Regions from separate parts of the Nocardioides sp. FY1077 genome, predicted to be linked through region 1. Evidence: predicted binding sites of a transcription regulator. Region 1 holds the regulator's gene; each other region holds the start of a gene.
The links. Region 1 encodes LexA, which represses DNA repair genes until DNA is damaged. Its sites were predicted from a motif close to TCGAACANNTGTTCGA; they were not measured.
Positions count from the first base shown of each region.

Region 1 (7,292 bases):
GTCGACCAGCTCGGTGAGCTGCTCGGCGCGCTGGGTGCGCAGCTCGGCGATCTCGGCCTCGAAGTCCTCGGCGGACTCGAAGGCCTTGTAGACCGACGCGAAGCGCAGGTAGGCGACCTCGTCGAGCTCGCGCAGCGGCGCGAGGATGGCCAGGCCGACCTCGTGGGCCGGCACCTCGGCCTGGCCGCGACCGCGCACGGTGTCTTCGACGGCCTGGCCCAGGCAGGCGAGGTCGTGCTCGGTGACCGGACGGCCCTTGCAGGCCTTGCGGGCGCCGGCGACGGCCTTGTCGCGGTGGAACGGCTCGGTGGCACCGGAGCGCTTCACCACGGCGAGCTGCATGAGCTCGACGGTGGAGAACCGCTCCTTGCACTCCAGGCACTGGCGACGTCGACGGATCGACCCGCCGTCCTCGGCCACGCGGGAGTCGAGGACCTTGGTGTCGGCGTGGTGGCAGAACGGGCAGTGCACGACGGGTCCTCCTCTCCCTCATTGGCGGCCCCGCACCGACCCGACACCCCGTGGGGGTGTGCAGTCGGTGTGGATAACCGGGCTCTTCCTGTGTAGAACACGCTTCGACCTGTGGGGCTTCCACCCCTGGCCTGTGCACTAGATGTGGATAACTACACCGGTGTAACTACTAGATGTAGGGAACCGTACGCCCGTCGAGGGCAGGGCGCAACCTGTTCGGCGAGTCGCGCGCCGGGCGTTTCGCTGCCGCCGCAAAGCCGCAGGTCAGCGCGCCGCGGACCGCTCGCCCGGCGGTCCGGACAGGTCCGTCACGGGCGTGTCGCGGGCGTCCAGGCCGCTCCGCCGGGCGGCCGAGCGGTGGTGGCGGGCGCGACGCCTCCTGATCTCCCGCTCCGACCTGCGCGTCCCGCTGCGCCGGGCGGGCACGTCGGACACAATGACCCGGTGAGCAGCGCGGGGAGACGAGCAGGCTCGCGCCGAGCCGCCAAGCCGCCCCGCACGTTCCAGCCGCGACTCCTCCTGCTCGCCCTCGCCGTCACGCTGTCGGTGGTGGCGTGGGGCTACCTCGTGTACGCCGCGATCGACTTCGGCACCACCGCCCGCGACGGCGACGTCCGCGCGTGGTGGTTCCTCGCCCTGGCCTCGCTAGGGGCCGTCGCGTGCCTGTTCGTCGGACTGGTGCTCGTCGCCCGGTTGTTGCGGGCGCTGGGGATCACCGCTCCCCCGTCCGGCGGGTCGCCGGCCTCGGGGGACGACGCGGACGACGCGGACGGTGGTCCCGCCACTGCTCCTGGTGGGCGGCGGGCCTCGCGCTGAGGCCTGGTCGTCGGTTCGGTGGTTTCGAGACGCTCGCTGCGCTCGCTCCTCAACCACCGAGCGCTGCGGTCGTTGCTCGCTCCCGGGGGACAGGAAAGGGGCAGGCCCGATGGGCCCGCCCCTCGTCTTCCCCAGCTCACCAGCCGGGGTCGAAGCGGCTGGTGAGGTCAGTGGCCGGGCGCGTGGCGCTGCCGGCGGGTGGATCAGCTGGTGGGGACCCGCAGCTGCTGGCCGGCGATCACCAGGCCGCCGTCGAGGTCGTTCAGGGTCTGGATCTCCGCGATCGCCCCACGCAGGTCGCCGTCGGCGGAGGTGGCGGCCGCGATGTCCCACAGGGTGTCACCGGTGCCGACGGTGATGACCTCGGTGGGCTGGGCCTGGGAGGTGGCCACGGAGCCGGCGGCCAGCCAGACCCCGACGGCGAGCACGACCAGCAGGGAGAGCGTGAACACGACCAGTCGGCCGCGGCGGGTCAGCCGCACGGTCGGGGCGTGGACGGGGTGCAGGGTCATCGTGCTCATGGGGACCTCCTGGGGAAGTGGCGGTCGGCCTCGGGTGGGGCTCGGTCGGTCACGCTGATGTCTAACGGGCGCCACCGACAGTCCTGGCGGACCGCCTGGAGTGGCCGAGTCGACCACACGTTCGATCGAACACATGAGCGAGAGTAGATCAGGTGTTCGACACCGCGCAAGGGTCCAGACGAACGGATGTTCGACCGGATCCGCGCCGGCGACGGGGACGGGCGCGACACGCCGTTCGAACAGGTGTTTGAAGTCGCCCGGCGCGACTGGCAGGGTGAGGCACGTCGCCCCCGCCGGGCGACGCACGACCTCCACCCGGACCCACGCACCCGGGCGGGGCACGAGGACCGGGCCGGCGCCAGCCGTGCCGGAGCAGAGAGGTGGACGATGGCGACGAACGAGGTGGGGGGCACGGTGTCCGAGTTCCCCGAAGGTGCTCCCGACGCGACGGGCCTGACCCCGCGCCAGCTGCGCGTGCTGGCCACGATTCGCGACGCGATCGAGAAGCGGGGCTACCCCCCGAGCATGCGCGAGATCGGCAACGCGGTGGGGCTGACCAGCACCTCCAGCGTGGCCCACCAGCTGAAGGTGCTCGAGGAGAAGGGCTTCCTCAAGCGCGACCCCAACCGCCCGCGTGCGCTCGAGGTGTTCCTGCCGGAGGTGCTCGCCGCACGCCGCTCGATCTCCGCGGCGGAGGAGTCGTCCTTCGACGAGACCGGTGTGGGCGACGCGATGCCCGCGGCGACGTACGTGCCGGTCGTCGGCCGCATCGCCGCCGGTGGCCCGATCCTGGCCGAGCAGCGGGTGGAGGACGTGTTCCCCCTGCCCAAGCAGCTCGTCGGCGACGGTCAGCTGTTCCTGCTCGAGGTGTCGGGTGAGTCGATGATCGACGCCGCGATCTGCAACGGCGACTACGTCGTCATCCGGCAGCAGCCGACCGCGAACAACGGCGAGATCGTCGCCGCGATGATCGACGGCGAGGCCACCGTCAAGACCTTCCAGCGCAAGGACGGCCAGGTCTGGCTGCTCCCCCACAACGACTCCTTCGAGCCCATCGACGGCACCCACGCCACGATCCTGGGCAAGGTCACCGCGGTCCTGCGCCGCGTCTGACCCGCTCCACCGGGGCCCACCGCTGCGGGCCCCGTCCCGCTCCGGGGCTGCCCCACCCGCGTCGCGCCGGGCCCGTCGGACCACCGACGGGCCCAGTGTCGCGTGCGGATCCGCCGAGTCGGCGCTGTCGGTGACGCGTGAGACGCTGGACGTCCTGCTCGTCCCCCACCCCCGGGAGCCCGCGTGCGTCGCACCCCCTCCGTCCTGCTCGCCCCCCTCGCCGCCCTCGCCCTGGGCGCGGGACTGCTGGTGCCGGCCGCGGCCGACCCGGTCGACGCCCCTGCTGGCGGTGCAGCGAGCGAGGCCGTCGAGGTAGTCGGTGAGGCGACCGGCGAGGTGACCCCGGCCCAGGCCGCGGAGGCGCTGGAGACGGTCGAGGAGCTCCTCGACCCGGACGCGACCCCGGCGACCGACCCCGACGTCGAGGCCACCGAGGCCCTGCGTGACCTCGCCCGCAGCCTGCCCGCGCTGTCGCCGACCGACCGCGCGACGGCGCGCAGCTACCTCGCGCGGCCCAGTGACGGCACAGCCGACCCGTTTGGCTCCGGTTACAGCGCCAGCGCTGGCGAACCCGGTTCCACGTGCAGCACGAACGTCTGCGTGCACTGGGTCGAGCGCAGTTCCGACAAGGTGGCAGACGACGAGGACGTCAGCACCGTGCCCGCCTACGTCGACACGACGCTCGCCACGTTGCAGAAGGTGCACGACACCTACGTGGCCGCGGGCTACCGGGCCCCGAAGCCCGACGGCGCCAAGGGCGGGAGCCCACTCACGGACGTCTACCTGGTCGATGTGGGTGGCGACAGCATCTACGGCTACTGCACCTCCGACCGGGCCATCCCCACCGGGGAACGCGCCGCTGACGTGCCTGCGTACTGCGTGCTCGACAACGACTTCCGCTCGGGCCAGTTCCCGGCGCACACCCCGCTGGAGAACCTGCAGGTCACCGCGGCCCACGAGTACTTCCACGCCGTGCAGTTCGCCTACGACGCCGACGAGGACGGGTGGTTCATCGAGGCCACTGCCACCTGGGCCGAGGACGAGGTCTACGACGCGGTCGACGACAACGTCACCTACCTGCGCTCCGGTCCGCTGGGCCGACCGCGGGCCTCGATGGACGGTGACAGCGACCTGCGGGTATACGGCGACTGGATCTTCTTCCGCCACCTCACCGAGGCGCTGCCCGCCAGCACCGGCGAGCTCCCCTCGCTGGTCCGCCGCGCCTGGGAGCGCGCCGACAGCGCCGTCGGCGGTCCCGACGAGTACTCGGTGCAGGCCGTGGCCGGTGCGCTCGGCGAGCGGGATGTCGCACTGCGCGACGCCTACGCCCGCTTCGCCGCCGACAACCGACGCCCCGGCCTGGCCTACGAGGAGGGCTCCGCGCAGCGCTACCCCACCGCCCCGCTGTGGCGCAGCGCCACCCTGTCGCCGACACAGCGCTCCACCGGGCGCCGCACCGTGCGCCTCGACCACCTCAGCAGCGCCACCCACCGGTTCACCCCCGGTGCGGGCCTCGACACCGGGTGGAAGCTCGCGCTCACGCTCGACCTGCCGGTGAGCGCCCGCGGCACCGAGGTCGCCCTCACCGTCGTGCCGACCAGCGGTCGGCCGACCACGCGGCTGCTCCGGCTCGGCGCCGACGGCGACGGCCGGGTCAACACCGGCTTCTCCGCTGCGGCCGTGCGCCAGGTCGAGGTCACCCTGGTCAACGCCAGCAGGCGCTACCGGTGCGGCGTGGCCCCCGAAGCGGGCTTCTCCTGCCAGGGCCGCTCGCGAGACGACGACCTGCGCTTCACGGTGGCCGGCCGCGCCGTCCGGGGCTGAGCCCCCGCCTGGTCACGGCGTGCCGGTGGCTCCCGGGTGAACACCTGGTGGCCACCCGCCTGCGGCCATGACGCGGGTGACGGCGCGTCGTTGAATGGATCGTGACCACCCCTGACCGCCCCTCCTCGTCGCCCGCCGACGCCCAGGTCGACCTGCGACCCCATCGACGCACGCTGCTCGCCACGGGCGCAGCCGGTGCCGTCGCCGTAGGCCTGCCCGCCGCCACGACGACGGCCGGTGCCACGGCGTCCGAGCCCGACGCTCCGCTCCGTGCGGGTGGCCGGGTGTTCCGGCACGGCGTGGCCTCGGGCGACCCCACGCCCGACGCGGTGGTGCTGTGGACCCGGGTGACCCCCACCGTCGCGGCGACACCGGGCTCGGGCCGCGGCCCGTCGGTGAGCGTGCGCTGGGAGGTCGCGACCGACGACCGGTTCCGCAGGATCGTGCGCCGCGGGCGGGTAGGCACCGGCCCGGGCCGTGACCACACCGTGAAGGTGGACGCCACCGGCCTGGAGCCGGCGACCTGGTACCACTACCGCTTCGTCCTGGGCGACCAGGTCAGCCCCACCGGGCGCACCCGCACCGCCCCGGCCCGCTTCGCCAAGCCCGGCAACCTGCGCTTCGGCGTGGTGTCGTGCGCGAACCTGCAGGCCGGGTACTTCGCCGCCTACCGCGGGCTGGCGGAGCGCGACGACCTCCACGCCATCCTGCACCTCGGCGACTACCTCTACGAGTACGGGCCCGGCGAGTACGGCATGGGCAACGACAACGTCGACGTCCGGGCGCACGTGCCGGCCCGGGAGATGGTGTCGCTGGCCGACTACCGCCAGCGTCACGCCCAGTACAAGACCGATCCCGACCTGCAGGCCGCCCACGCGCGCTACCCGTGGATCGTGACCTGGGACGACCACGAGGTCACCAACGACCAGTGGCGCAAGGGCGCCGAGAACCACACCCCCGGCACCGGTGAGGGCGGCGAGGGCGACTACCTGCGCCGTCGGGCCCGCGCCCACCGCGCCTACGACGAGTGGATGCCGCTGCGGATGGACGGCACCGCCGACCTGCGCGACGGCGCCCGCCTGTTCCGCCGGCTGCGCTTCGGCTCGCTGCTCGAGCTGAGCATGCTCGACCTGCGCACCTACCGCGACCAGCAGGTCGCCACCCCTGCGGTCGACCCCGCGGTCAGCGACCCCGACCGCACCATCACCGGACGCCAGCAGATGGAGTGGCTGAAGGACTCCCTGAGCCGCGACCACCGCCCGCAGTGGAAGCTCGTGGGCAACCCGGTGATGATCGCGCCGGTCACGTTCGCCGACCTGCCCGACGACCTGGTGCAGCCGGTCAACGACGTCACCGGGCTGCTGCCCAGCGACGGTGCGCCGTACAACGTCGACCAGTGGGACGGCTACACCGACGACCGCCGCGAGGTGTTCCAGCACCTGCGCGACCACCAGGTGAAGAACACCGTCTTCCTCACCGGCGACATCCACTCCGGGTGGGCCTGCGAGCTGCCGCTCGACCCGTCGACCTACCCCGCCGTCGGCGACTCCGTCGGCGTGGAGTTCGTGTGCACCTCGGTCACCTCGAACAACCTGAACGACATCACCGGCACCCCGCCGCGCACCACTTCGCTGGCCGTGGAGGAGACGATCAAGGCCAACAACCGCCACATCAAGTACCTGAACTTCGACGACCACGGCTTCTCGGTCCTCGACGTGACGGCGAAGCGGGCGCAGATGGACTGGTTCGTGATCGGTGAACGCGACGACCGGGACACCCCCATCACCTGGTCGGTGTCGTACGCCACCCCGGCCAACAGCAACCTCGTCGAGCGCGTCGACGCTCCGGTGGGTGACGTCTGATGTGCGGCTCGACGCGCCACGACGGCGCCTGCCCCACCACCGACGTCGCCGGTGCCGACCGGCCCTTCGCCCGCGGCCTCGCCCAGGCCCGCACCGGACGGCGCACGATGCTGACCGCCGGCGCCTCCGGCCTGCTGTTCTCCAGCCTCGCCGGGGCGGCGTCCTCCGCGGCCGCCGCGGCCGCCAGCACCCGCAAGCGCGCCTACGTGCTGGTCGTCGACGGGTGCCGTCCCGAGGAGATCGAGAGCGGCCTCACCCCCAACCTCCGCGCGCTGCGCGACGCGGGCCTGCGGTTCCCGCGGGCCTCGTCGATGCCGGTGATGGAGACCATCCCCAACCACGTGATGATGATGACCGGCCAGCGGCCCGACCGCACCGGCGTGCCCGCGAACGCGATCTACGACCGCGAGCTCGGCGACATCCGCGACATGGACCGGCCCTCCGACATCCGGGTGCCGACGGTGATCGAGCGGCTCAACCGCAGCGGCCTGACCACCGGCACCGTGCTGTCGAAGGAGTACCTCTACGGCGTCTTCGGCGAGCGGGCGACCCACCGTTGGGAGCCGATGCCGATCATTCCCGTGGCCGGCTACGCCCCCGACGTGGCGACCATGCAGGCCACGCTCGACATGCTCAAGGAGTTCGACCCCCACCTGATGTTCGTGAACCTCGGCGACATCGACCG
Region 1 is NZ_JBZWDB010000003.1:1,137,678-1,144,969, forward strand. It holds gene nrdR (transcriptional regulator NrdR) at 1-471, opposite strand, end outside; gene AC4OR8_RS15015 (hypothetical protein) at 916-1,287, shown strand; gene AC4OR8_RS15020 (LysM peptidoglycan-binding domain-containing protein) at 1,491-1,808, opposite strand; gene lexA (transcriptional repressor LexA) at 2,196-2,921, shown strand; gene AC4OR8_RS15030 (MXAN_6640 family putative metalloprotease) at 3,105-4,745, shown strand; gene AC4OR8_RS15035 (alkaline phosphatase D family protein) at 4,847-6,607, shown strand; gene AC4OR8_RS15040 (alkaline phosphatase family protein) at 6,607-7,292, shown strand, end outside.

Region 2 (7,292 bases), 860 kb from region 1:
GGCGGTGAGCGGGTCGAGGGCGGCCTGCACCCACGGGTGGCCCACCACCCGGCCGACCAGGGCGGTGGGACGCAGCGCCCCGGGCAGGCGGCCCAGGGGGCCGGCGGTGGTCAGGCGCCGGTCGAGCGGGGTGGCGAACGTCGGGGCGCTGGCGGCGGCGCAGAACGCGTTGACCATCTCGGTCACCGGCTGCGGCTCGGGGTTGACCAGGTGGAACGCCTCGCCGTCGTGGCCGGGCAGGTGGGCGAGGTGGTCCATCGCGGCCGCGACGTAGTCGACCGGCACGACGTTGGTGTCGCCGAGGTCGACGCCCACCAGGGGCACCCACGACGGCAGCGTGTCGCGCAGCCGCTTCATCAGCGGGAAGAAGTAGTAGGGCCCGTCGACCTTGTCCATCGCGCCGGTCTGCGAGTGGCCCACCACGATGGCCGGGCGGTAGACCCGCCACGGCACCGTCGACTCCTCGCGCACCAGCCGCTCCGACTCGTGCTTGGTGCGGTGGTAGGGCGAGGGCAGGTGCTGGCCCTCCGCGAACATCGTCTCGTCGAAGACGCCGCGGTGGTCGCCGGCGGCGGCCACCGACGAGACCTGGTGGAAGCAGCCGACCTCGAGGTCGGCGGCGAGCTGCAGCGCGGCGCGGGTGCCGCCGACGTTCATCGCCTCGTTGGCCTCGGCGTCGGCGGTCATGTCGTAGACCGCGGCGAGGTGGAAGAAGTGCTCCACCTCCCCGACGTGCTCTGACACCCACGCGGGGTCGACTCCGAGGCCGGGCGCACCCAGGTCGCCCACCACCGGCGTCACCCGGTCCGACCCCCACCGGCGCACCAGCGCCTCGAGGCGGGCCAGCGACCCGGCCCGCACCAGCACGAACACCTCGCCCTCGCGGTGGTCGAGCAGCTCCTCGACGAGGTGGCGTCCGATGAACCCTGTGGCGCCGGTCACGAAGTACGACATGGCGGCAGGCTACTCGCCACGCCCGCTGGGGGCTCTGCTCGACCACCGCCGCGCGCCTTGCTCACCCGACGCCCCTGCCCGCCTCGGTGGTCGAGTGGCCTTCTCGGTGGTCGAGTGACGAGGAGCGCCAGCGACGAGGTGTATCGAGACCAGCTGACCGTCCGCCGGGAACTGGACCAGGGCAGGTGCCAGCGCTGGCTCCCGAGGTTTCAAGACACGGGCGCCAGCGCGCCCTGCCGACCATTGAACGGGGGATCGGGCGCTGCGCGCCCTGCCGACCAACGAACTGGCCGCTCCTCGGTGGCCGAGTGCCGAGGAGCGCTAGCGACGAGGTGTATCGAGACCGCCCACCCGTCCGCTGGGGACTGGCCAGGGGGGCTCCCAGCGCGGGCTGCGGGGGTTTCGACACGGGCGCTAGCGCGCCCTGCTCAACCAACGAAGGGGCCGGGCGCTGCGCGCCCTTCCCGCCAACGAACCCCGCCTCGGTGGTCGAGTGCCGAGGAGCGCTAGCGACGAGGTGTATCGAGACCACGGAACCATCCGCTGGTACGCGCCCAGGGCAGGTACCAGCGCGGGCGGCGGGGGTTTCGACACGGGCGCTGCGCGCCCTGCCGACCAACGAACGACAGAGGCGTCGCTCAGGTGAGGTGGGTGGTGCCCGAAAGGTCGACGGCGTACCGGTGCCCGTGGGGACTGGTCCATTCGTACGCCGCGGCGGCGGTGCGGGTGTAGGTCCAGCCGTCGTGGGTCTTGGCCCGGTGATGTCGCCGACACAACGACGCCAGGTTGGCAGTAGCCGTCTGGCCGGGTGGGCCGCCGTCGGACAGTGCCCGATAGGCAGCGATGTGGTCGACGTCGGATGACCGGGCTGGGCGGGTGCAGTGGGGGAAGCGGCAGGTGCCGTCGCGCTGCACGACCTGCTCGCGCATTCGGTCGGGGACCTCGTAGGCGTCGGTGCGCAGCTGCTCGGCGAGGTCGAGGACCGGCCGGACCGTCACTCGGGTGCCGGTGGCGCACCGGGTCTTGACCTGGTCGGCGGTGACGAACGAGCGGGTCCTCTCGACCCGGGCGAGGTGCAGGCCGGTGTCGTCGCGGAGGGCGGCGTCGCTGAGGTGGACGTGTAGCACGACCTGCCGGGCGGGGCGTCGGCGTGGGGTGGGCTCGGCCTCGGTGTCGTCGCGGGTCAGGTCGAGGGCCGTCTGGGCACGAGCGATCTCCCCGACTGCCATCGCGCGGCGGGCGTCCAGGGACTCGGTGCAGCCGAGGTCGGCCAGCTGCGCCGCGCAGTGCGCGACCGCGGCGTCCAGGTCCAGCGCGTCAGCGAGGTCGAGGTCGCCCTGCACGTGCATGGTGCCGAACACCGACACCTGGGAGGTGTCCACGTCGAAGCAGCGGTCGTCGGCCGCCTTCGCCGCTCTCAGCCGTGCCTGGTCGGGGTCGTGACGGACGATGGCCTCGTCGATCAACCGGTCCAGCGCCCGGAAGCCGATCTTCGAGGCCGCCGGCGCGACGTGGCGGTCCACGAACGCCGCCGCGTCCGGGCTCAGCGCCAGCGTCTGCTCCGCCACCCGGCGGGCGCGCCACACCGCGACGTCACCGGCGGTGACGCGGGACCACAGGTGGGGGAGGCGGTGGGCGATCTCGAGGGCGTGGCCGACGTACCGCATCCCGGCGTCGCTGGACATGCCCAGCGCAGCAGCCAGCTCCACCACCGCGAACTCCGATACGAGCGGCGCACCGACACCGGCGACCGCCAGCTGGCGGTCGGTGCCGGGCACGGTCGCTGCGTCCTCGAGCACGTCGTCGTACGGCTCGACCTCATTGGCAGCCGCCCACCTGACTGTTGCCACCAGCTGCGCCACCTCAGCGGCATCTGCCGCTGCCCGGTGGGTGCAGACCTCGCTCAGCAGCGCGTCGGTCGACGCGTCCTGACGGCGGTAGCGGAGGGCGCTGGGCATGCCCTCATTCTACTCGAACACGCGTTCGAGTGCAGTGGTTCTCCACCGGTCGATCACCCTGGTTGCGGGGTCTCGATACGCCTCGTCGCTGGCGCTCCTCGGCACTCGACCAGCGAATGGCGGGGGGTCTCGATACGCCTCGTCGCTGGCGCTCCTCGGCACTCGACCAGCGAATGGCGGGGGCTCGATACACCTCGTCGCTAGCGCTCCTCGGCACTCGACCGGCGGAGAGCAGGTGCGGCGGCGGGTCAGTCCTGCTTGCCGCCGCCGAACATGATCTCGTCCCAGCTCGGGACCGAGGCGCGGCCGCGGCTCTTCTTCACCGGACGACGCGGGGGTGCCTCGGGCTCGGGGGTGCCGGGCAGCGTGGGGGCGTCGTCGTCGACGACCGCGTCGTCGAGCGCGGCGGCGTCGGCCGCGTCGTCGCGGGCGGTGGCGTCGTCCTGGCCGCCGATGCGCTCACCGGCGTCGTCGTCGGGCGGGGTGGGGTCGAGGAAGGCCTCGACGGGGCTGTCGGTGGTGGGGGAGACCATCTCGATGGCGTCGTCGCCCAGCGGCAGCTCCTGGTCGCCACCGTCCACCGACCCGACGGTCGCGGCAGGCTCGGCGACCTCGTCGTCGGTCGGGGACCCGAGGCGGCGCTGGCGGGCCCGCTCGAGGTCGTCGCGCGGCTCGGCGGGGGCGGCGGCGGGCGGCGCGGTCGGCAGCGTCTCGCCGACGAGCCACCGGGCGTCGTCGTTGTCGAGCACGACGAAGTTGCCGGGCACGTCGAAGGTGAACTCGGCGATGCCCTCGCGCTGCGCGGCGGCGTACTGGGCGACCAGCGACCAGCGGCCGTCCTCACGGCGCCAGGAGTCCCACTCGACCTGGCCGGGGTCGGTGTCGTGGGCGCGCAGGTGGGACGACACGGCGTCGCCGAGGGTGCGCCCGGCCGACCCGTCGCCGCCGCGGCGACGCACCGAGGAGCGCTGGGCCCGCTGGGCGACGTGCTCGCGCTCGGCGAGCACGGGTCCGGCGTACGCCATGACCCGGTCGAGGTCGGTGCCGGCGGCCTCGGCGACGGCCTCCGGGGTCTCGCCGGCCCGGATGCGGGCCTGGATGTCGCGGGGGCGTAGGGCGCTGTCCATGGTGTTCTCCAACCGAGCGGGGCGTGAGGTGTCTCCGCGGAGTGCGGCGCGCAGCCGCGCGTCGTTGTCGAGGGTGTGCTCGACCCCGTCGTCACCCACCAGGAGCAGGCGCTTCCCGTCCTCGCTCACGCCGGCGAGGGTCAGGTGCACCATGGCGCGAGCCTACGCCAGCGCGTGCCCCTCGTCGGGGAGCCGGGGCACCGCGCGCCCGCCCGTGACCTGCGGCGACACCGTCGGGCGGCCTCGGTAGCCTCCCCGGGTGACCACGCCGGAGCCGAGCACCACGCTGCTCGTCCTCGACCTCCTGGGCATCTTCGTCTTCGCCATCTCCGGCGCCCTGGTCGCGGTGCGCAAGGAGCTCGACGTGTTCGGCGCGATCGTGCTGGCCGGGGTCACCGGTCTGGGCGGGGGGTTCCTGCGCGACGTGCTGATCGGCGCGGTGCCACCGGCCGCCCTCGCCGACTGGCGCTACCTGCTCGTGCCGCTCGCGGCGGGGCTGATCACCTTCGTCTTCCACCCCGCGCTGGGGCGCCGTGAGCGCGTGGTCAACGTGTTCGACGCCTTCGGCCTGGCGCTGTTCTGCGTCGCCGGGGCGCTCAAGGCCCTCGACTACGGCCTGGGCCCGCTGCCCGCGGCACTGCTCGGCATGGCCACCGGGATCGGTGGCGGCATCCTGCGCGACGTGCTGGCCGGGCGGGTGCCGGTCGTGCTGCGCGGCGAGCTCTACGCGATCCCGGCACTGGCCGGTGCGGGGGTGGCGGTGCTCGGCACCCGCGCCGACCTGCCCGGCGTCGGCGTCGTGCTGGTGGCCGCCGCCGTCTGCCTGGTGTGGCGGCTGCTCGCGCTGTGGCGCGGTTGGCAGGCGCCGCTGCCGCGCGGCCCCGCGAGCGTCTGACCCCGGGCGTACGCCGGCAGGGCGTACGCCGGCGGGGCGGCGTCAGCCCCGGGCCGGCGCCTCGCCGGGGGCGGGCACGTCGTGCGCCGGCTCGTCGTGCGCCGGGCCGTCGGCCGCGTCGCCGCGCGGCAGCAGCTGGGCGGCGACCAGCGCCAGCAGGCCCGCGCCCACCGAGACCAGGTAGGCCGCGGAGGCACCCGAGGAGTCGACCACCACACCGCTGATCGTGGCGCCGGGGGCGACGCCGGCGACGAGCCCGGTCTGCATGATCGCCATGCCCTCGGTGAGCCGGGCCCGCGGCACGGTGCGCTCGGTGAGCGACAGCGTGGCGACCATCGTGGGGGCGATGGCCACCCCGCCCACGAGCAGCAGCAGGCCCATCAGGGCGAGGGAGTCGACGAAGACCAGCGGCACCATCGCGGCCGCCATCGCCGCCGAGCCCCACCGCACCCGCACGGCCGGGCCGCGGCGCCAGGCCACGGCACCGGTGACCACGCCGGAGGTGAGGCTGCCCAGCGCCCACAGCGCGAGCAGCCCGCCCGACCACGCCTTGGCGCCCTGCTCCTCGGCGAACGCGACGGTGGTGACCTCCGCGGCCCCGAACAGCACGCCCAGCGCGGCGCACACGACGGCCAGCGGCGCGACGGTGCGCCACGGCAGCGGGGTGCGCGGGCCGGTGGTGTGGTCGTGGCGGTGGGCCGGCGGCTCGGTGCGGTGCTGCCCGGCGAAGGCGAGACCGCCGGCGGTGCCGGCCACCACCGCGACGCCGAGGCCGGCCACCGGGTGCACCGCCGTGGCCAGCAGGGTGACCAGGATCGGACCGACGATGAAGCAGGCCTCGTCGACGACCGCCTCGAGGGCGTAGGCGGTCTGCACGTCGGCGGGGCGGCTCAGCACGTAGGACCAGCGCGCCCGCACGCACGAGCCGATCTGCGGCAGGGTGCCGCCGGCCAGCGCGGCGACGACGTACGTCGTGGCGATCGGCCAGCCGGCCTCCACCGACCACACGAGCACGACCATCGACAGCCCGAACAGCACGCTGGAGGCGGTGAGCACCCGGCCCTGGCCGAAGCGGTCGAGGAGCCGGCCCTGCACCACGGCCATGATGGCGTTGGCCACCATGTAGGCCGCCGAGACCGCGCCGGCGACGCCGTAGGAGCCGGTGGACGCCTCGACGAGCAGCACGATGCCCAGGCCGGCCATCGACATCGGCAGGCGCGCCACCATGCCGGTGGCGGAGAAGAGCAGCGCACCCGGCTCGCGCAGCACCCGGCGGTAGGTCGACAGCATCGACGCGAGCGTAGGTCGGCGCCCGGCGCCCCACCAATCGCGGACCGGTCGTCGGTGGCCCGCGTGACGGGGGTCGCACGCCGTGGAGCCGGGTCGGGCCCGAGGGGTGAGGGCCGCCCCGGGCACCCACCTACGATGAGGACGTGAGCGAGAACCCCCTGGACGCCGTGGCCGACGTCGACGTGAGCCCCTACGACGCCCTGCTGCTGGTCTCCTTCGGCGGCCCCGAGGGCCCCGACGACGTCGTGCCGTTCCTCGAGAACGTCACCCGCGGGCGCGGCATCCCGCGCGAGCGGCTCGAGGAGGTCGGCAAGCACTACCACCTCTTCGGTGGGCGCTCGCCGATCAACGACCAGAACCGCGACTTCATCGCGTCGCTGGAGGCCGACCTGGCCGGCGCCGGCATCGACCTGCCGGTCTACTGGGGCAACCGCAACTGGGACCCCTACCTCGCCGACACCCTGGCCCGGATGGCCGCCGACGGGATCACCCGGGCCGCCTGCTTCGTCACCAGCGCCTACTCGTCGTGGAGCAGCTGCCGGCAGTACCGCGAGAACCTGTTCGACGCCGTCGACGGCCTCGAGGGCGCGCCCCGTCTCGACAAGCTGCGCCACTACTTCAACCACCCCGGCTTCGTGGAGCCGGTCGTCGACGCGACGCTCGCGGCACTGGCCGACCTGCCCGACGACGTGCGTGCCGGCGCCCACCTCGCCTTCGTCACCCACTCCATCCCGCTGGCGATGAACGACAGCAGCGGCCCGCCCGAGCAGGGCGGCGGCGCCTACGTGCGCCAGCACCTCGACGTCGCCGCGGTGGTCGCGCAGCGGGTGGCAGAGGAGACCGGCACCGTCCACCCCCACGAGCTCGTCTTCTGCTCGCGCTCCGGTGCCCCGCACGTGCCGTGGCTCGAGCCCGACGTCAACGACCACCTCGAGACGCTGCACGGGCGTGGGGTGCCGGCGGTGGTGATGGTGCCGGTGGGCTTCGTCTCCGACCACATGGAGGTCATCTACGACCTCGACACCGAGGCCGTGGAGACCGCTGCCGGGCTCGGCCTGCCGGTACGCC
Region 2 is NZ_JBZWDB010000003.1:276,708-283,999, reverse strand. It holds gene AC4OR8_RS10900 (SDR family oxidoreductase) at 1-954, opposite strand, end outside; gene AC4OR8_RS10895 (HNH endonuclease signature motif containing protein) at 1,593-2,912, opposite strand; gene sepH (septation protein SepH) at 3,161-4,192, opposite strand; gene AC4OR8_RS10885 (trimeric intracellular cation channel family protein) at 4,299-4,934, shown strand; gene AC4OR8_RS10880 (MFS transporter) at 4,977-6,224, opposite strand; gene AC4OR8_RS10875 (ferrochelatase) at 6,368-7,292, shown strand, end outside.
Region 2: the regulator LexA is predicted to act here: its motif matches at 2,926-2,941, upstream of AC4OR8_RS10895 (HNH endonuclease signature motif containing protein).

Region 3 (7,292 bases), 980 kb from region 1:
CCACGACGACACCCGCGCCGCCCTGGTCGCCGCCGGGCTGAGCGTGGGGTCCACCGGCGTGCTGCGCGACGTCGACACCGTGGCCGACGCCCACGCCGTCGCCGCGCTCGTGCCGGGCGGGCGCTTCGCCGCGGCCTGGACGCCGGAGGTGGCCTCGTGACGCTGCGCGACGAGTCGTTCTCCACCGTCTTCAGCCACGCCCTGCGCGGCACGACCTGCCACGTCGTCGGCATGGGCCCCGACCCCGCGCTGCTGCCGGTCGGCGACTGGACCCGCGAGGCCGACGAGGCCGACCACGCCCTGCTGGCGTGGTGCAAGGGCCCCACCATCGACATCGGCTGCGGCCCCGGTCGACTCACGGCCGGCCTGGCCGACCGCGGCCACGTCGTGCTCGGCATCGACGTGGTGCACGAGGCCGTCGAGCAGACCCGCCAGCGCGGTGCCTCCGCGATCCTGCGCGACGTGTTCGAGTCGCTGCCGGGCGAGGGCCGCTGGGAGTCGGCGCTGCTGGCCGACGGCAACGTCGGCATCGGCGGCGACCCGGTGCGGCTGCTGCGCCGGCTGCGCGACGTGCTCGACCCCCGCGGCCGCGTGGTGGTCGAGCTGGCCCCGCCCGGCGTGCCGCTGACCACTCAGTGGGCCACCCTGGAGGGCGGCGGCGCCCGCAGCCGGCCGTTCCGCTGGTCGGTGCTCGGCGTCGACGACGTCGAGGACGTCGCCGCGGCCGCCGGCTGGGCCGTCACCAGCTGCGAGTCGTTCGGGGAGCGGTGGTGCGCGGTCCTCGAGGAGGTCCTGCCCCCGCGACCGCACCTGCTCGCCGTGTCGAGCGACCACCCGCCCACCACCTGAGGACCCCCATGAGCCTGCCGTGCCCGACCTGAAGAGCGCGACCGACAGGCTGCCCACGCAGGCCTCGTTCACCTCGCGCCTGCGCAGCCCGGCCGTGGCGGCCCGGGTCGGGCTCTGGCTCGGCATCTGCTTCGTCGTCGCGTTCGTCACCGGGCTGGTCAGCCACTACGCGCAGCAGGTCGTGCAGCCGGCGGGGTTCCCGAGCAGCCCGTCGTGGGGCTACCGGGTGTCCCAGGGCGTCCACGTCGTCAGCGGCACCGCCGCCGTGCCGCTGCTGCTGGTCAAGCTCTGGACGGTCTACCCCGCCCTGCTCGCGCCCCGCGCGCGCGGCCTGGGCCGGCTGGCGGTGCAGGGCCTGGAGCGGATCTCGATCCTGGTGCTGGTCGGCGCGGCGCTGTTCCAGCTCGTCACCGGCCTGATGAACTCCGCGCAGTGGTACCCCTGGGCCTTCTCCTTCCGCCCCACCCACTACGCGCTGGCCTACGTCGCCATCGGTGCGCTCGTCGTGCACGTCGCGGTGAAGCTGCCCGTCATCCGCGGCGCGCTGACCCGCGACGTCGACGACACCACCTACGACCGGCCCGAGGCCACGAAGGAGGGGGCGGTGTCGCGGCGCGGCCTGCTCCGCGCCACCTGGCTGGCCACCGGCGTCGCCGTCCTCGCCACCGCCGGTGCCGCGGTGCCGCTGCTGCGCCGGGTGTCGGTCTTCGCCGTCCGCACCGGTGACGGCCCGCAGGGGCTGCCGATCAACCGCTCCGCCGAGGCCGCGCAGGTCACCGAGGACGACGTGGACGCCGGCTTCCGGCTCACCGTCGCCGCGGGGGAGCGCAGCGTCGAGCTCACCCGCGACGACCTGCTCGCGATGACCCAGCACACCGAGGAGCTGCCCATCGCCTGCGTCGAGGGGTGGAGCGCGAGCGCCACCTGGACCGGCGTGCGGGTGCGCGACCTGGTGGCCCTGGTCGGGGCGGCGGCGACGTCCGACCTGCGGGTCACCTCGCTGCAGCGGGCGGGCTCCTTCGCGGTGACCGCGCTGCAGGGGAGCTTCGTCGAGGACGACCGCACGCTGCTGGCCCTGGCGGTCAACGGCGAGACGCTGAGCCTCGACCACGGCTACCCCTGCCGCGTCATCGCGCCCAACCGGCCCGGGGTGCTGCAGACCAAGTGGGTCACCTCCCTGGAGGTGCTCGGATGACCACCACCGTCTCCCGGGTCGTGCTCGGCGCCCTCGGCGTCGCCCTCGGGCTCTACGGCGCCTGGCTGCTGTGGTCGCGCGCGGAGCCCGCGCAGGTGCTCGACGCCCTGGTGTGGGCGGTCGGCGCGGCGCTGGTGCACGACCTGGTGCTGGCACCGGTGGTGCTCGTGCTGGTGGCCCTCGGCTCGCGGCTGCTGCCCCGCGACCTGCGCGCCCCGCTGGTCGTGGCGCTGGTCGTGCTCGGCAGCGTCACGCTGCTGGCGGTGCCGGTGCTGGGCCGCTTCGGCGCCCGCGCCGACAACCCCACCCTGCTCGACCGCGACTACGCCGCGGGCTGGGCGGTGCTGGCCGCCCTGGTGCTGCTGGGGGTCGTGCTGGGCGCGCTCGTCGTGCGCCGGCGCCGGCTGGCCGGGGCACGGGAGCGCTGAGTGGCGCTGGTGCTCGTCGTCGACGACGACACGACCGTGCGCGAGGTGGTGGTGTCCTACCTGCGCGCCCACCAGCACGAGGTGGTCGAGGCCGGGAACGGCGAGCGGGCGCTGGAGCTGATGCGCGAGCGGCGTGCCGACCTCGTGGTGCTCGACCTGATGCTGCCCGGCATCGACGGCCTCGAGGTGCACCGCCGGCTGCGCGAGGCCGGCGACGTGCCGGTGGTCATGCTCACCGCGCTCGGCGGAGAGGTCGACCGGGTCGCCGGTCTCCAGCTCGGCGCCGACGACTACGTCAGCAAGCCGTTCAGCCCGCGCGAGCTGGCGCTGCGCGTCGACTCCGTGCTGCGCCGCACCGTCGAGCCCGACGAGCCGGTCGGGCCCCGGGTGGTGGAGGACGGCGACCTGGTGGTCGACGACGCCCGGCGCACCGCCACCCGGGCCGGCGCGCCGCTGGCGCTGACCACCCGCGAGCACGACCTGCTGTGGTTCCTGGTGACCCACCCCGGCGTGGCGCTGAGCCGCGACGACCTGCTGCAGGAGGTGTGGGGCTGGTCGGTCGGCGACCGCTCCACGATCACGGTCCACGTGCGCCGGCTGCGCGAGAAGATCGAGGACGACCCCACCCACCCGCGGCGCCTGCTGACGGTGTGGGGCGTGGGCTACCGCTGGGAGGCTGCGACGTGACCGACGACCAGGGACAGATCGTGCTGGTGGCGGCCGTGGCCGCGGTCGCCGTCGGTGCGCTCGGGCTGCTCGCCGCCTGGCTGGTGCGCCGGCTCTCGATCCGCTGGCAGCTCGGGCTGGTCGCGGTGGTGCCGGTGGTCGCCGTGCTGGCCGGCGTGCTGGCCGCGGCGCAGCGGATGTTCATCACCGACGACGACGTCGAGGTGGTCACGCTGGTGGCCGGCGCCGCCGCGGTGGTCGCCCTGGTGGTGGCGCTGGTGCTCTCGCGCGCCATCGTGCGGTGGTCGCGCTCGCTGCGCGACGAGGTGCGCCGGGTCGGCACCGAGGAGGACTACGTCGGCGAGCGCGTCGGCCCCGCGGAGTTCCGCGAGCTCTCCGAGGAGCTCGCCGGCGCGCGCGCCCGCCTCGAGGAGGCCCGCACCCGCGAGACCCGCCTGGAGGAGTCGCGTCGCGAGCTGGTGTCGTGGGTCTCCCACGACCTGCGCACCCCGCTGGCCGGCATGCGGGCGATGACCGAGGCGCTCGAGGACGGCATCACGCCCGACCCCGAGCGCTACCACCGCCAGATCCGGGTGGAGGTCGACCGCATGGTCCGCATGGTCGACGACCTCTTCGAGCTCTCCCGCATCCACGCCGGCGTCCTGCGGATCACCCCGGAGTCGGTGTCGCTGCGCGACGTGGTCAGCGACGCGATCGCCGCGGCCGACCCCGTGGCCGGAGCGCGCGGCGTACGCCTCGGCGGCAGCGTCGAGGACGGCGTGGAGGTCAGCGCCGACCCCGCAGGGCTCTCGCGGGTGGTGTCGAACCTGGTGATGAACGCCGTGCGGCACACCCCGCCCGGCGGCCGGGTCGAGATCCGCGGCGGCGCCCACGGCGACGGCGTCGAGCTCAGCGTCGCCGACGGGTGCGGCGGCCTGGCCCCCGGCGACCTGGCCCGGGTCTTCGACGTGGCCTGGCAGGCCGGCGCCTCCCGCACCCCCGACGACACCTCGCCCGGCCGCGGCGCCGGGCTGGGCCTGGCCATCGTCAAGGGCATCGTGGAGGCCCACCGGGGCGAGGTCGTCGTGGAGAACGTCGTGCCCGCCGGGGACGCCGGTGCGGCGCCGGCCGGGTGCCGGTTCTTGGTGCGGCTGCCCGCCCGGCCGCCCGCCGAGCCGCCGGTCCAGCTGCCGGCCCGGCCGCTGGTCGGTCCTGCGGCCGACGGCGAGCGCGACGCGGGCTGAACGGCCCGGGTGCTGCCTGCGCCGGTCGCGCCGGGTCGGGACCGGCGTGTCGTGGCGTGTCGGGGCGGCTCGAACACCTGTTCGGGATACAGTCGTGGCAGCGACGCGCAGTCGGCGTCCTCCACAGGTCCGGGCCGCTGGCCCACGGCTGTCGGCGGGGTCCTCTAGCGTCCAGCCAAGAGACGTTGCACCGACCACGCACCACATCCACACGACACCCGGGGTGCCCACACCCCGCACGGGACGGAGACATCATGGCTGATCGCGACAAGGCCCTCGACGTGGCCCTCGCCTCCATCGAGAAGCAGTTCGGCAAGGGCTCGGTGATGCGCCTCGGCGACGAGACCCGCGCGCCGCTGGAGGTCATCCCCACGGGCTCGATCGCCCTCGACGTCGCGCTGGGCCTCGGCGGCCTCCCGCGCGGTCGCGTGGTCGAGATCTACGGTCCGGAGTCCTCCGGAAAGACCACGGTCGCCCTCCACGCGGTGGCCAGCGCCCAGCGCGCCGGCGGCATCGTGGCGTTCATCGACGCCGAGCACGCCCTCGACCCCGACTACGCGAAGAACCTCGGCGTCGACACCGACGCCCTGCTGGTCTCCCAGCCCGACTCCGGTGAGCAGGCGCTCGAGATCGCCGACATGCTGATCCGCTCCGGGGCGCTCGACCTGATCGTCATCGACTCGGTGGCCGCGCTCGTGCCGCGCGCCGAGATCGAGGGCGAGATGGGCGACAGTCACGTCGGCCTGCAGGCCCGCCTGATGAGCCAGGCGCTGCGCAAGATGACCGGTGCGCTCAACAACTCCAAGACCACCGCCATCTTCATCAACCAGCTGCGCGAGAAGATCGGCGTCATGTTCGGCTCGCCGGAGACCACCACCGGTGGTCGTGCGCTGAAGTTCTACTCCTCGGTGCGCCTCGACGTGCGCCGCATCGAGACCCTCAAGGACGGCCAGGACATGGTCGGCAACCGTACCCGGGTCAAGGTCGTCAAGAACAAGGTCGCCCCGCCGTTCAAGCAGGCCGAGTTCGACATCATGTACGGCAAGGGCATCAGCCGCGAGGGCGGCCTGATCGACGTCGGGGTCGAGGCGGGCCTCGTCCGCAAGGCCGGCGCCTGGTACACCTACGAGGGCGACCAGCTGGGCCAGGGCAAGGAGAACGCGCGCACCTTCCTGCGCGACAACCCCGACCTGGCCAACGAGCTGGAGAAGAAGATCCTCGAGAAGCTGGGGGTCGGCCCGCAGGTCGACGCCCAGGCCGCCGAGCTGCCCGGTGACCCGATCGGCATCGACGACTTCTGATCGTGCCCGGCACTCCTGACCGCGACGCCGATCCCCGTCCTGCCCCGGCGTGGGCGGGGGTCGACGAGCCCTGGGCCGGTGACGTGTCGCTGGGCGTCGACGCCTGGACGCGTCGCGCTGGTGGCGGCGCGGCCGGCGCCTCGACCGACCCCGTCGACACGGCGAGTCCGCTCGGGGACGGCGACGACGCCGGGGACGTCGGCGACACCGCGGGTGGCTCGACGCGCGGTGGCCGCCGGGCGGGCGGCCGCTCCGGTGGTGCGGGTGCTCGTGGGTCCACCGCCCGTGGGTCCGGGGCCGGGCGTGAGCCCGGTGGTCGTGGCTCGCGCGGGGGCACGTTCGGCCAGCGGGGTCGTCGTGCGCCCGCGCCGCCCGACGACGAGGCCGTCGACCCGCACGCCGACCCCGAGTCGGTGGCACGCACCATCCTGCTCGAGCAGCTCACCGGCCGCGCCCGCAGCCGCCGCGAGCTCGGCGACAAGCTGGCCCAGCGCGACGTGCCGCCCGACGTCGCCGCCCGTCTCCTCGACCGGTTCGAGGAGGTCGGCCTCATCGACGACGAGGCCTTCGCCCGGCTGTGGGTCTCCACCCGGGGTGCCGGCGGGGGCGGCAGCAAGGCCCTGGCCCGCCGGGCCCTGAGCCAGGAGCTGCGCCACAAGGGCATCGCCGACGAGGTGGCTCGCACGGTCCTCGACGAGATCGACCCCGCCGACGAGGAGTCGGCCGCTGCCGAGCTGGTGCGGCGCAAGCTGCGCTCGGTCAGCCGCGTCGACGACGTCACCGCGACCCGGCGCCTGGTCGGCATGCTCGCTCGCAAGGGCTACCCGCCCGGGCTGTCCTACGCCGTGGTCAAGGCCGAGCTGGCCGCGTCCGGCCGTGATGACGACGCCGCTGACGACTATGACGGCGTCCCCGACCTCGAGTGAGAGGCCGCCCACGGGTGGCGGTCGGCGTCCGAGTGCCGGTGCCGAGGTCGACGCCCGCGGAGGGCACCGCCACAATGCTCGGGTGGCCGACGAGCGCGAGACCCTCACCTACGACCTGTTCGGCACCGCCGTGCGCGACCTGGCCCGCCAGGTCGTCGACGACGGCTACGAGCCCGACCTGGTCCTCGCCATCGCGCGTGGGGGCCTGGGCCTGGCGATGGGCCTGGGCTACGCCCTCGACGTGAAGAACCTGTCGGCGGTCAACGTCGAGTTCTACACCGGCGTCGACGCCCGCCTCGAGGTCCCGATCATGCTGCCGCCCACCCCGGCGGCGGTCGACCTGTCGGGGCTCAAGGTGCTGATCGCCGACGACGTCGCCGACAGTGGCCGCACGCTGGAGACGGTGCTGGCGTTCTGCGCCGACCACGTCGCCGAGGCGCGCTCGGCCGTGGTCTACGAGAAGCCGGCGACCGTCGTGCGCGCCGACTACGTCTGGCGGCGCACCGACAAGTGGATCAACTTCCCCTGGTCGACCGAGCCGCCGCTGGTGCGCCGCACGACGGTGGTGGACGCGTGATCGCCGCGGCGCTGCGCCTCCCCGCCGGTCCGGTCGACCTGCGCGCGATCCCCACCGACGCCACCCCCGGCGTGACCGGGGGCAAGAAGGAGGGCCAGGCCGCGCT
Region 3 is NZ_JBZWDB010000003.1:154,376-161,667, reverse strand. It holds gene AC4OR8_RS10335 (TIGR04282 family arsenosugar biosynthesis glycosyltransferase) at 1-160, shown strand, start outside; gene AC4OR8_RS10330 (class I SAM-dependent methyltransferase) at 157-849, shown strand; gene AC4OR8_RS10325 (molybdopterin-dependent oxidoreductase) at 869-2,044, shown strand; gene AC4OR8_RS10320 (hypothetical protein) at 2,041-2,472, shown strand; gene AC4OR8_RS10315 (response regulator transcription factor) at 2,473-3,159, shown strand; gene AC4OR8_RS10310 (sensor histidine kinase) at 3,156-4,382, shown strand; gene recA (recombinase RecA) at 4,637-5,683, shown strand; gene AC4OR8_RS10300 (regulatory protein RecX) at 5,686-6,609, shown strand; gene AC4OR8_RS10295 (phosphoribosyltransferase) at 6,692-7,186, shown strand; gene AC4OR8_RS10290 (PPK2 family polyphosphate kinase) at 7,183-7,292, shown strand, end outside.
Region 3: the regulator LexA is predicted to act here: its motif matches at 4,452-4,467, upstream of recA (recombinase RecA).

Region 4 (7,292 bases), on a different contig from region 1:
CCTACCGCTCCTCAGTGGTCGATCGCACGCACTGCTGCGTGCGGTGTTCGAGCGAGGGTCGGCGCCTGCTCCCCGGCGCAAATGGGGGGATCGACGCTTCTCGCTCGCGGCTTAGGCCAGCCACGAGGCGTAGAAGATCCCGAGCCCGGCCGCGACGCAGACCCCTGCGACGATCCAGAAGCGGACCACCACGGTGACCTCGTCCCAGCCGAGGTGCTCGAAGTGGTGGTGGATGGGGGTGATCCGGAAGAGCCGACGCCCCGTGCCGGTGAGTCGCCGCGTGAGCTTGAAGTAGCTCATCTGGATGAGGACCGACATGGTCTCGAGGACGAACAGCCCAGCGATGACGGCCATCAGCAGCTCGGTGCGTGACAGGATCGCCAGGCCGGCCAGCGCCCCTCCAATGGCGAGGGAGCCGACGTCCCCCATGATGATCCGCGCCGGCTTGGCGTTCCACCAGAGGAAGCCGAGGCATGCTGCCGCGACGGCGGCGGAGAACACCGCGAGGTCGAGAGGATCGCGCACCTCGTAGCACTGTGACTCCACCACGGTGGGCCGGGGCGAGCCGCACAGCTGGTTGTTCTGCCAGACGTTCACCATGGCGTATGCGCCGAAGATCAACGTCGAGGCGCCAGCCAGCAGCCCGTCGGCGCCATCCGTGAGGTTGGCGGCGTTGGACGTCGCAGTCACGATGAACCAGATCAGGAGCAGCACCACGACCAGGGGAAGCTTGACCCCCCAGTCACGCGTGGTCGACAGGTACTGCGACGCCGGCATGACGCCGCGCCCATCAGCGAAGAAGCACGTGGCGAGGATGCCGAAGACCAGCGCGATCGCCGTCTGTCCAGCGATCTTGGCCCGACCGGACAGACCAGCGTTGTTCTGGGTGTAGACCTTGATGAAGTCGTCGAGGAAGCCCACGACCCCGCAGCCGAGGAACAGCAGCAGCACGAGCAGGCCGCTGGCGCTCGGCCGGCCGCCGGTCGAGATGGTGGCGACCAGGTAGGCCGCCGTGGCGCTCAGCAGGATCACCAGACCGCCCAAGGTCGGCGTGCCCCGCTTGACGTGGTGCGTCGTCGGCCCGTCGTCCCTGATCGGCTGGCCGAACCCGTGCCGGGTGAACCATCCGATGGCGAACCGGGTGCCCAGCAACGAGCAGACCACCGCCAACCCGCCGCTCAGAACTATCGCCCGCACAGAGTTCCCCGTCCCTCGGCCACCCGGATGGTCGATCCCTCCAGGGCAGGAGGGGAGTCGTCTCGACGCGATTGTCAGGTAAAGGAACGGTGCGGCGGCCGAGGCGCACCGGGCCGGGGCGAAGTCCTCGACGGGATCGCTGACTGAGCTGCAAGCGCTGGGTCCGTCGGGTGGCGGTGCGGGCGCCTCCGGTTCCAGAGCTGGGGGATGGGACGGCGCAGTGGCCCCCGATGAACCATCCGCGCCGTGCTGGTCTGTACGCCGAACCGACTCACGGAAGGCCTGACGCGATGCGGAAACTGACCTACAGCATGAACGCGAGCCTTGACGGCTACATCGCCGCGCCCGGCGACGACCTCGGCTGGAGCGTGCCTAGCGACGAGCTGTTCCAGTGGTGGTCCGACAGGGTGGGGGCGACGGACCTGGCGCTGTACGGACGCAGGCTCTGGGAGACGATGAGCTCCCACTGGCCCACCGCTGATCAACAGCCCGGCGTCACGCCGGCGCACGTCGAGTACTCCCGCCGCTGGCGGGACATGCCGAAGGTGGTGTTCTCCTCGACGACCACCGTGGTCGACTGGAACGCCCGTCTGGTCACCGGCGACGCCGTCACCGAGATCAGCAGGCTGAAGACCGAGGGCGACGGGCCGATGGACGTCGCCGGCGCCACCCTCGCCGCGGCGGCCATGCGGGCCGGGCTGATCGACGAGTACGTGATCGTCACCCACCCGGTCCTGGTGGGCGGCGGCACGCCGTTCTTCACGGTCCTGGACAGCTGGGTCGACCTGGACCTGGTGGAGACCCGCACCTTTCCCGACGGCGTGCTCCTGACGAGGTACCAGACCAGGCGCTGAGCACCCGGACCACGGGTGCCGGGGAGTGGACCCAAGCCCGGCAATCTCGCTCGTCCCGTGCGGCGCGAATGCGCAAGGTGACATAATCTAAGTTATCGGCACTGTTCGGAGTGGGCTGGAAGGGGCGTCCGGCCGGTTGCGCGTGTCCTGTGGGTGGTCCTGCTAGCGACCGTTCAGGTCCTGGCCTTGCAGCCACACGAGACCGCGGCCCCGGTGGTCGTCCACGACCAGGGCGATCGCACACGTGTTCCCGCCGGATGCCTGCGCGCGCGCCCAGTCGTGGACGTCGAGGAACTCGTGACCGGTGAAGTCGTAGGTGGCCGTGCTGGCTGACTCGTGTGGACCGACTGTCGTCTGGACGTAGACGCGAAAACGTGGATTGTCGTCCTCCCACGAGCTGTCGCGCTCGTCGACGGGAATGATCGATCTCGACCCGGGTCGCATCGCCCTAGCGTGCCATCAGGCGGACTGGCCGACCCGAACGAGGAAGGCCAGGGACCGTTCGGTGAGCAGCGCAGCCGCCGCCGCGTCGTACGACGGAAGGCTGCGGTCGACGAACAGGTGCTGGTCACCGGCATAGGTGAACAGCTCGGCGTGGTCCGGTCCGACCGACGTGACCAGCTCCTGGGCGGCCGGGAGGTCCTCCTGGAAGAACTCGTCGCCCTCGGCGCCGTGCACCTGCACCGGGACGCCGTGCGGCCACGGGCCGAAGGCGTCGTCACCGGTGATCGGGATGCAGGACTCGTAGAGCAACGCCCCGCGGGCACCCGGCCGGGTCTGGGCCAGCAGCTGGGCGCGTGGGACGCCCCACGAGAAGCCGGCGTAGACCAGCGCCGCCGGCAGGTCCGCGACGACCGCCTCGACGCGTTGTGCCACGGCTCCGTCGTCCAGCCCCCGCAGGTAGGCGAAGCCGTCGGGGATCGCGTCGAAGACGTGGCCGTCGAAGAGGTCGGGCGCGTGCACGGTGTGACCGGCCGATCGGAGGTCGTCGGCGAACGCCTGCATGCCTGCAGTGAGGCCCTGCACGTGATGGAAGAGCAGCACCTCTGCCATCGGACCTGCTCCCCTGGGTCGTGAACGTCCGCCTGGCGCACGACTCTAGGGCGCACTCGGCCGCCGGTCCACCGGTCCGGGCGGAACGGGGCTCAGCTCTTGCGCCACACCGACACGTGGCTCCCGCTGGTGGCCAGGAAGGGGCTCCCCGTCCAGTCGGCAGAGCGTGACTCGAGCTCCATGCCGGCGAGCTGCGCCATCAGGTCGCACTCCGCCGGCCAGGCGTACCGGAAGTGCCCGGACCCGTAGCGGATGCTCCCGTCGGCGTCGCGGTGGTAGTGGTGCGACGTGCACGCCTGGGTGACCAGGTCGTAGGTGTCGAACACCAGGTGCTCCGGGTCGACGCTCATCGGCACCGCGTCCCCGCCCGGTGACAGGCGGTGGATCGGGGGCACCCACAGCTCGACCACGAACCGACCGCCGGGTCGCAGGTGACGCGCCGCGTTCGCGAAGCACTGCACCTGCTCGGCCTGCGTCTGCAGGTTCGAGAGGGTGTTGAAGACCAGGAGCACGAGTGAGAAGGTCCCCGCGCCGGGCACCACCGTGGTGGCCATGTCGCCGACCACCACCGGGAGCCGTGCCTCGTCGACCTTGCCCCGGAGTCGGGCCACCATGGGCTCCGACAGCTCGATCCCCGTCACGGGTACGCCGCGGGCCGCCAGGGGGACGCCGATGCGGCCGGTGCCGATCGCCAGCTCCAGCACAGGGCCGTCGCCGGCCAGGCGCTCCAGGACGTCGACGGTCGGACCCACCACCTCGGGGGCGAAGTGCGACGCGGCGTCGGCGTCGTAGCTGGCGGCGGTCTCCTCGTCCCACACCTCGCTGCTCGTCACGACGCTCAGCGTTCCACGCGAGCCGAGGCGGTCGCCACACGTTTGCGGCGTCCCGTGCACTCGGCGCGACGGACGTGCTCGCGTGCGATGCTGCCCACCGACGAGCACGGAACGACCGCCGGGGAGGCGTGATGCGCATCGCAGTAGCCGGTGGCACCGGGTTGGTGGGCCGCCTGGTCGCCCACGAGGTGGCCGAGGCCGGCCACACCCCGGTGGTGCTGGCTCGGTCGCGCGGGACCGACCTGACCACGGGTGCGGGACTGCGGCAGGCGATGACGGACGTCGAGGTCGTCATCGACGTCAGCAACGTCGCGACCACCCGGCGCTCCGCCGCGGTGGCCTACTTCGAGACGTCGACGCGACACCTGCTCGCAGCGGGCGAGGACGTGGGTGTCCGCCACCACGTGGCGCTGTCCATCGTGGGGGTCGACCGGGTGCCGTTCGGGTACTACCAGGGCAAGCTGGCCCAGGAGCGGCTCGTGCTGGACGGACGGATCCCGGCGAGCGTGGTGCGGGCGACGCAGTTCCACGAGTTCGCCGGTCAGGTGCTCGACCGGGTGCGGGGACCGGTCGCCCTGGTGCCACGGCAGCTGATCCGACCGGTCGCCGCCGCCGAGGTCGCAGCGGTGCTGGTGACGCTGGCCCGAGGGCCTGCCACCGGGCTCGGGCCCGAGCTCGCCGGTCCGAAGGAGGAGCAGCTGGTCGACCTGGCTCGGCGCACCCTGGCGGCACGAGGCCGGCGGCGACCGGTGGTCGGCGTGCGTCTGCCCGGCGCGGCCGGGTCGGCCATGGTCTCCGGCGGCCTGCTCCCCCGCGGCGACAGTGCCCGGGTCGGCCGGCAGACGTTCGAGGAGTGGCTGGCCACGTCGGTCAGGTGATGACCGCGATTGACGCGAGGCGCGCCTGGTCAGCGGACCGCGGTCCTCGAGACGACCGGCGTTGCTCCCCCGGCCAGCTCCACCGCCGCGGCCGCGCGGTCCCGATGCACGTCGCCGGTGCTCAGCGGCACTGGACCACCGACGGTTGTCCGGTCGTCGAGTTGGGCGCGTGGCGCCGATCCCCTCGTTGGTCGAGCAGGGCGCGCCAGCGCCGATCCCCTCGTTGGTCGAGCAGGGCGCGCCAGCGCCGGTCCCCTCGTTGGTCGAGCAGGGCGCGCCAGCGCCGGTCCCCTCGTTGGTCGAGCAGGGCGCGCCAGCGCCGATCCCCTCGTTGGTCGAGTAGGGCGCGCTAGCGCTCGTATCGAGACCCCGCAACGTGCTCACGAACCGGTGGAGAACGACTGCACTCGAACACGTGTTCGAGTAGAATGAGGTCATGACCTCGACCGCCCTCCGCCCCCGCCGACAGGGGCCCGCAGCAGGCTCGCTGCTGGAGCGGGCGAGGTCGTACCGGCAGGCCGCAGACGTTGCCGAGGTGGGCCTGTTGACCACGGCGGTGGAGTGGGCTGCCGAGAACGAGCTGGAGCCCGGCGACCGAGACCTCGCCGCGGCCGTTCCCGGGACCGACCAGCAGCTCGCGGTCGCCGGCGAGGGCGCGCCACTGGTGTCGGAGTTCGCGGTGGTGGAGCTCGCCGCCGCTCTCGGGATGAGCAGCGACGCCGGGATGCGGTACGTCGGCCACGCCCTCGAGATCGCGCACCGCTTGCCGCGACTGTGGTCGCGGGTGACCGCTGGTGACGTGCAGGTGTGGCGGGCCCGCCGGGTGGCCGACCAGACCCTCGCGCTGAGCCCGGACGCCGCGGCGTTCGTGGACCGCCACGTGGCCCCGGTGGCGTCGAAGATCGGGTTCCGCGCCCTGGACCGGCTGGTCGACGAGGCGATCGTCCGTCACGACCCCGAGCAGGCGCGAGCACGGGCGAAGAAGGCCGCGGCCGACCGGTGTTTCGACGTGGACACCTCACAGGTGTCGGTGTTCGGCACGATGCACGTGCAGGGCGACCTCGACCTCGCCGACGCCTTGGACCTGGACGCCGCGGTCGCGCACTGCGCCGCTCAGCTGGCCGAGCTGGGATGCACCGAGTCGCTGGACGCCCGCCGCGCGATGGCGGTCGGTGAGATCGCCCGCGCCCAGACCGCCCTCGACCTGACCCGCGACGACACCGAGGCAGACCGGACGCCGCGTCGACGACCGGCCCGGCAGGTGGTGCTGCACGTCCACCTCAGCGACGCTGCCCTCCACGACGACGCCGACCTGCACCTTGCCCGGGTGGAGAAGACCCGCAGCCTCGTGACCGCCGAGCAAGTGAAGACCTGGTGCGCCAGCAGCGGTACCGCGGTGACCGTCCGCCCGGTCCTCGACCTGACCCAGCAGATCGCCACGGACGCCTACGAGGTCCCCGACCAGTTGCGGGAGCAGGTCGTCCTGCGTGACGGCACCTGCCGCTTCCCGCACTGCACCCGCCCCGCCCGGTCATCTGACGTCGACCACATCACCCCCTACCGGGCGCTGGCCGACGGCGGCCCACCCGGCCAGACGTCGACCGCCAACCTCGCGTGTCTGTGCAGGCGCCACCACCGGGCCAAGACCCACGACGGCTGGACCTACACCCGCACCGCGGCCGCGGCGTTCGAATGGGTCAGTCCCCACGGACACCGGTACGCCGTCGCCCCGACTGGCACCACCCACCTCACCTGACCGCGCCCTCCCCCGATCGTTGGTCGGCAGGGCGCGCTAGCGCCCGTGTCGAAACCCCCGCCGCCAGCGCCGGGACCTGCCCTGGGCAAGTCCCAGCGGACGGTTCGGTGGTCTCGATACACCTCGTCGCTGGCGTGGTTCCTGAGGAGCGAGCGCAGCGAGCGTCTCGAAGGGCTCCTCGGCACTCGACCAGCGAGGAGGGGCCAGTTCGTCGGTCGGCAGCGCGCCCCGCGCCCGGTCCCCCGTTTCGTTGGTCGGCAGGGCGCGCTGGCGCCCGTGTCGAAACCCCGCGGCCCGCGCCGGGACCTGCCCTGGGCGCGTCCCAGCGGACGGTTGCGGGGTCTCGATATACCTCGTCGCTGGCGCTCCTCGGCACTCGACCACCGAAGAGCGGCCCGTCCGATGGTCGAGCAGGGCGCGCAGCGCCCGTGTCGAAACCCCCGCAGCCCACGCGCTGGGACCTGCCCCGGGTCACGAAGGCCGTTGCCGGGGTCGACGGCGGTCAGTGGTGCTGACGGATCAGGTGATGATGGCGGCAGACCGGGCGTGCTGGAGCAGGTCGTCGCTGCGCAGCTCGCGGTTGACGACCTCGACGGCGATGTGGCTGAGCCGGCGGCTGTGGTCGCGGGCGTAGCCGCGCAGCACGTTGAAGGCCTCCTCCATCTCGAGGTGGCCGGCGTCGGCGACGACCCCCTTGGCCTGTTCCACCGCGATGCGACTG
Region 4 is NZ_JBZWDB010000004.1:276,610-283,901, reverse strand. It holds gene mraY (phospho-N-acetylmuramoyl-pentapeptide-transferase) at 112-1,197, opposite strand; gene AC4OR8_RS16530 (dihydrofolate reductase family protein) at 1,488-2,051, shown strand; gene AC4OR8_RS16525 (hypothetical protein) at 2,214-2,495, opposite strand; gene AC4OR8_RS16520 (dienelactone hydrolase family protein) at 2,511-3,104, opposite strand; gene AC4OR8_RS16515 (class I SAM-dependent DNA methyltransferase) at 3,197-3,937, opposite strand; gene AC4OR8_RS16510 (SDR family oxidoreductase) at 4,069-4,815, shown strand; gene AC4OR8_RS16505 (HNH endonuclease signature motif containing protein) at 5,252-6,571, shown strand; gene AC4OR8_RS16500 (GAF and ANTAR domain-containing protein) at 7,091-7,292, opposite strand, start outside.
Region 4: the regulator LexA is predicted to act here: its motif matches at 5,223-5,238, upstream of AC4OR8_RS16505 (HNH endonuclease signature motif containing protein).